Regions from separate parts of the Streptomyces sp. NPDC007983 genome, predicted to be linked through region 1. Evidence: predicted binding sites of a transcription regulator. Region 1 holds the regulator's gene; the other holds the start of a gene.
What was found. The regulator HrcA, encoded in region 1, represses chaperone genes, less so after heat shock. The targets are predictions, from matches to a motif close to TTNGCACTCNGNNNNNCNGAGTGCNAA.

Region 2: a site for HrcA is predicted at 1,983-2,009, ahead of ACFZCY_RS11375 (FmdB family zinc ribbon protein). Genes of this name have one in related genera too.

Annotation. Positions count from the first base shown of each region.
Region 1 is NZ_JBIBJI010000014.1:175,597-178,745, reverse strand. It holds gene dnaJ (molecular chaperone DnaJ) at 1-1,058, opposite strand, end outside; gene hrcA (heat-inducible transcriptional repressor HrcA) at 1,059-2,075, opposite strand; gene ACFZCY_RS33235 (MBL fold metallo-hydrolase) at 2,252-2,974, shown strand; gene ACFZCY_RS33230 (DUF3097 family protein) at 2,998-3,149, shown strand, end outside.
Region 2 is NZ_JBIBJI010000003.1:513,070-516,218, reverse strand. It holds gene ACFZCY_RS11385 (RcpC/CpaB family pilus assembly protein) at 1-371, opposite strand, end outside; gene ACFZCY_RS11380 (S-methyl-5'-thioadenosine phosphorylase) at 661-1,509, opposite strand; gene ACFZCY_RS11375 (FmdB family zinc ribbon protein) at 1,607-1,972, opposite strand; gene ACFZCY_RS11370 (potassium/proton antiporter) at 2,096-3,149, opposite strand, start outside.

The DNA.
Region 1 (3,149 bases):
TCCTCGCCGCGCAGCTTGGACAGCCGCCGCAGCAGCTCCTCCTGCTCCGGGTCGAGCTTGGTCGGCGTCGTCACCTCGACGTGCACGATCAGATCGCCCCGGCCGCCGCCGCGCAGATGGGTGACGCCGCGCTGGTGCAGCGGGACCGACTGGCCGGACTGGGTGCCGGGCCGGATGTCGATCTCCTCCATGCCGTCCAGCGTCTCCAGCGGCACCTTGGTGCCGAGGGCCGCGGCGGTCATCGGGATCGTCACCGTGCAGTGCATGTCGTCGCCGCGCCGCTGGAAGACCGGGTGCGGCACCTCGTGGATCTCCACGTACAGGTCGCCCGCCGGGCCGCCGCCCGGGCCGACCTCGCCCTCGCCCGCGAGCTGGATGCGGGTGCCGTTGTCCACACCGGCCGGGATCTTCACGGTCAGCGTGCGGCGCGAGCGGATCCGGCCGTCGCCCGCGCACTCCGGGCACGGGGTCGGCACCACGGTGCCGAAGCCCTGGCACTGCGGGCACGGCCGCGAGGTCATGACCTGGCCGAGGAAGGACCGCGTCACCTGCGAGACCTCACCGCGGCCGCGGCACATGTCGCAGGTCTGCGCCGAGGTGCCCGGCGCCGCGCCCTCACCGCTACAGGTCGTGCACACCACGGCGGTGTCGACCTGGATGTCCTTGGTGGTGCCGAACGCGGCCTCGTTCAGCTCGACATCGAGGCGGATCATGGCGTCCTGGCCGCGCCGCGTCCGGGACCGCGGGCCGCGCTGCGAGGCGGTGCCGAAGAAGGCGTCCATGATGTCGGAGAAGTTGCCGAAGCCCGCGCCGAACCCACCGGCGCCGCCGCCCGCGGCCGAACCCGACGGGTCCCCGCCCAGGTCGTAGACCTGCTTCTTCTGCGGGTCCGACAAGACCTCGTAAGCGGCGTTGATCTCCTTGAACCGCTCCTGGGTCTTCGGATCCGGGTTCACATCCGGGTGCAGCTCGCGTGCGAGCCGGCGGAATGCCTTCTTGATCTCGTCCTGCGAGGCATCGCGCTGCACGCCCAGGACTGCGTAGTAGTCCGTCGCCACTTACGACTCCGCCAGGATCTGTCCGACGTAACGTGCCACTGCGCGTACCGCTCCCATCGTTCCGGGGTAGTCCATGCGGGTCGGTCCGACCACGCCGAGTTTGGCGACGGCCTCGTCGCCCGAACCGTAGCCGACCGCGACGACCGAGGTGGAATTCAGCCCCTCGTGAGCATTCTCATGCCCGATGCGCACGGTCATACCCGAGTCTTTGGCCTCGCCGAGCAGCTTGAGGAGGACGACCTGCTCCTCAAGTGCCTCCAGCACGGGCCGGATCGTCAGGGGGAAATCATGCACGAAACGCGTGAGGTTCGCGGTGCCGCCGATCATCAGCCGCTCTTCGGTCTCCTCGACAAGCGTTTCGAGCAACGTCGCCAGCACGGTCGAGACCGTCCCCCGGTCCTCCTGCTCGAAGGACTCCGGAAGATCCTGCACCAATTGCGGCACATCCGCGAACCGCCGCCCCACCACCCGGCTGTTGAGCCGGGCCCGCAGATCCGCCAGCGAGTCGTCGCTGATCGGAGCCGGGCAGTCCACCACGCGCTGCTCGACCCGCCCGGTGTCGGTGATCAGCACCAGCATCACCCGGGCCGTGGCCAGCGGCAGCAGCTCCACATGGCGCACCGTCGAACGGGTCAGCGACGGATACTGCACCACCGCGACCTGCCGGGTCAGCTGCGCCAGCAGCCGGACGGTGCGCCCCACCACGTCGTCGAGGTCGACGGCGCCGTCCAGGAAGTTCTGGATGGCGCGCCGCTCCGGGGTGGACAGCGGCTTCACTCCGGCCAGCTTGTCCACGAAGAGCCGGTAGCCCTTGTCCGTGGGGATGCGCCCGGCGCTGGTGTGCGGCTGGGCGATGAAGCCCTCGTCCTCCAGCGCGGCCATGTCGTTGCGCACCGTGGCCGGGGAGACCCCCAGCCGGTGCCGCTCGGTGAGCGCCTTGGAGCCGACCGGCTCCTCGGTGCCCACATAGTCCTGGACAATGGCACGCAGCACCTCGAGTCTGCGTTCGCTGAGCACCCCGCGCACCTCCAGTCCAGCCGTGTCATCAGGTCGTCCGTCTGGCACTCAATGGTCACGAGTGCCAGAACCCCTCAGCCAGTGTACGGCGGGGTGCGGTGGCCACGGCAAGAGCCGCCCCCCGCCGGTGCCCCGGCCACACGTCACGCTATCGCTGTTGGAGCTAGCGTCTCGGTATGAAGACGTGTTGGGAAGAGGCAGGGTGGGAACAGCTCGCGCCCGATGTCGCCCGCCGCCGCCTGCCTGACTGGGACTGCACGGTCGGCGTGATCGTCGGCCGTACGGACGTCCTCGTGGTGGACACCGGCTCGACGCTGCGCGAGGGCGCGGCGGTGCGCGCCGAGATCACCCGGCTGACCGGCCGCCGGCCGACCCGGATCGCGCTCACCCACCCGCATTTCGACCATGTGCTGGGCACGGCCGCCTTCGCGGGCTGCGCGACGTACGGGGCCACCGGTCTGGACGCCCTGCTGCGCCGCGACCGGGAGGTGCTGCGCGAGGACGCGGTACGGCACGGGGTGGCCCCCGGTGCCGCCGCCGAGGCCGTCGATCACCTCGTACCGCCGCATCACGCGGTCTCCGGGGAGATCACCCTCGACCTGGGCGGCCGGTCCGTGCTGCTGGCGAACGTGGGCCCCGGGCACACCGCCCACGACCTGGCCGTTCTGGTGCCGGGCCGGCCGGAGGTGGTGTTCTGCGGCGATCTGGTCGAGGAGTCGGGCCCGCCGCAGGCCGGACCCGACGCGATCCCCTCCCACTGGCCCGCCGCCCTCGACCGGCTGCTCGCCCTCGGCGGCGAGGACGCGCGGTACGTCCCCGGCCACGGGTCGGTCGTGGACGCGGCGTTCGTACGTGACCAACGCGACGAACTGGCCGCGCGCTTCGGCGTGTCACGCTGAGGCGCCGCGCTATCGTCATCCGGATGCACAGCCGACAGTACGACTCGGATCTGACCCCGCCCTGGAAGCGGCAGCAGCCCGCCCCCGAGGTCCCCGCCGACCCGGATCTGGTGGTCGAGGAGGTCACCACGGGGTTCTGTGGTGCCGTGATCCGCTGTGAGAAGACCGCTCAGGG
Region 2 (3,149 bases), on a different contig from region 1:
CCCCGGAGGCCGGGGACGGAGGCCACCCGGACCCCGCGCGCGACCACCCGCGCCGGGGCACCGGAGCCGCGGCGCCGGACGGCGTCGGACGCGGGCGCGGCCAGCACGTCCACCCGGTCGCCGGGGTGCAGCAGCCGCACCGCCGCCGCGTCGGCGATCCGGACGGGTGCGGACACCGTGGCGGGGCGCGACGGCTCGTACCGGCTCCCGGCCGCGGTGGTGGGGGAGGGCTCGGGGCGCTCGGAGCCCTGACCGGACGGTGCCGCGGCGGCGAGCGCGGCGGCCGTCAGTGCCAGCCCGGCCGCCATCGAGCGCCGCCGTCGCCGCACGAATCGCCGCAGCCGGTATCCGCCGTCGCGCGCCACCCGCACCGGACCGAAGCGTGGCACCGCGCGGGCCGGGGGAGTGGCGCGGGCCGGCGGAGAAGACGCGCGGAGCGGGGATGCAGGGGACGAGGACGCGGGTGACGGGGGCGGGGACGCGGGGGACGGGGAGAACGGATGGGACATGGCACAACACCGCCTGCCGTGAGGAGCCGGGAGCTTCTGGCTCCTTCACCATGCCCGGCCCCGCCCGATCCCGCCGGGGCCTGTGGACGGCCGCCGCCTTGTGGACAACTCGGTCCCCCACACGAGCGCGCACCCGTCCCAGCCCCGCCCGCTACGGCAGCTCTATCCCCAGTTCCCAGCCCTCGTGCCCGTGCGCGCACAGGCAGTCCCGGTCGGTGTTGTCCGGAAGGCCGCTCACCGCGTCGAAGAGCACCTCGCGCAGCCGCCCGACGTTCTCGCCGAACACCTTCAGCACCTCGGCGTGCGAGACGCCCTCACCCGTCTCCACTCCCGCGTCCAGATCGGTGACCAGCGTCAACGACGTGTAGCACAGCCCCAGTTCGCGGGCGAGCACCGCTTCCGGATGCCCCGTCATCCCGACCACCGACCAGCCCTGGGCGGCGTGCCAGCGCGATTCCGCCCGCGTGGAGAAGCGCGGCCCTTCGACCACGCACATCGTCCCGCCGTCCACCGGTTCCCAGCCGCGTCCGCGTGCCGCCGCCACCGCGGCCTGCCGCCCCACCGGGCAGTACGGGTCGGCGAAAGTCGTGTGCACCACGTTCGGCACCCGCCCGTCCGGAAGCGGCTCACCGTCGAAGAAGGTCTGGGTACGTGCCTTGGTGCGGTCCACCAGCTGGTCCGGTACCAGCAGCGTCCCCGGCCCGTACTCCGGCCGCAGTCCGCCCACGGCGCACGGTCCGAACACCTGCCGCACCCCAGCCGCGCGCAGGGCCCACAGGTTGGCGCGGTAGTTGATCCGGTGCGGCGGCAGATGGTGCTTGCGCCCGTGCCGGGGCAGGAAGGCGACCCGCCGCCCCGCGATGTCGCCGAGGAAGAGCGAATCGCTCGGAGCCCCATAGGGAGTCTCCATGGTGATCTCGGTCACGTCGTCGAGGAAGGCGTAGAACCCCGACCCTCCGATGACCCCTATGTCTGCGTGTGCGCTGCTCGTCTCGGCCATGCGATCACCCTAGCCAGCCCCGGCCGGCGGCGCCGGAACGCACCGCGCCCCCGCGGCTTCCCCGAGGGGAGCGGGCGGGGGCGCGGTGCGTACGAGGTCAGGCGGCCGAGCTGGTGCTGCTCGACGATGACGACGACGAAGAAGAAGACGCCGACGACGAAGACGACGAAGACCCCGAGGAGGTGTCCGAGGAGGAGGACGAAGACGACGAGGTCTTGTCCGACGATGAGTCGCTGTCGCTCTTCGCCGCGGGCTTCGCCGAGCCGCCGCTCGAGCCGCTGGACGAGGAGCGGCTGTCGTTCCGGTAGAAGCCGGAGCCCTTGAAGACGATGCCGACCGCGGAGAACACCTTCTTCAGGCGCCCCTGGCACTGGGGGCATTCGGTGAGCGCGTCGTCGGTGAACTTCTGCACCGCCTCGAGGCCCTCGCCGCACTCGGTGCACTGGTACTGGTAGGTCGGCACGTACTTCCTCCTGGCACTCTCACTCATTGAGTGCTAACGACGCTCCATAGTGCAGTATTCCGGCCCGCCAGTCCACTGCGGTACGGCATACGGTGACCTACGCCACGCCGTCGGCCATTGTCGTCAGCCATTGCTGCCAGCCGCCCCGGTGCCCAGCCAGCCCGCCAGCTTGCCGCCCCGGCCGACCGCCCGCAGCCGCTGTTCGGCCGCGTCCCGCACCGGGTCGGTGGCCACGACCAGGAGTTCGTCACCGCGCCGCAGCACGGTCGAGGGCAGGGGGACGAAACTGGAGCCGTCCCGGACGACGAGGGTGACCGCGGCCCCGGGTGGCAGCCGCAGCTCGGCGACCTCCACCCCGTGCATCCGGGAGTCCTTGGGGATCGACACCGACAGCAGATGCCCGCGCAGCCGCTCCAGCGGCGCCGATTCGATGCCCAGGTCCGCGGTGCCCTCCGTCTCCTCCAGCTGCAGCCGGGTGGCGAGCCAGGGCAGCGTCGGCCCCTGGATCAGGGTGTAGATGATCACCAGGACGAAGACGATGTTGAAGACCCGGCGGCTGTCGGGCACCGTGCCGACCATGGGGATGGTGGCGAGCACGATGGGCACCGCGCCGCGCAGCCCGGCCCAGGACAGCAGCGCCTTCTCCCGCCACGCCACCCGGAACGGCATCGTGCTGACCACCACCGACACCGGCCGGGCGACCACGGTCAGCACCAGGCCGACGACGACGGCCGGCCAGATGTCGTCGGCCAGTTCGTGCGGCGTCACCAGCAGTCCGAGCAGGATGAACATGCCGATCTGGGCGAGCCAGCCGAGCCCCTCGGCGAAACCGCGGGTGGCCGGCCAGTGGGGCAGCTTCGCGTTGCCCATGACGAGCGCGGCGAGGTAGACGGCGAGGAAGCCGGAGCCGTGTGCCAGCGCCCCGCCCGCGTACGCGACGACCGCGATGGCCATCACCGCGATCGGGTACAGACCCGAGGCGGGCAGCGCCACCCGGCGCAGGCCGTACGAGCCGAGCCAGCCGATCGCCAGTCCGACGGCGGCGCCGATCGCCAGCTCCAGCGCTATCTCGCCGATCATGACGTACCAGTGGTTGATCGGACCCTGGCTGGAGAAGGCGACGACCAGGATCACCACCGGGGCGTCGTTGAAGCCCGATTCGGCCTCCAGGATGCCG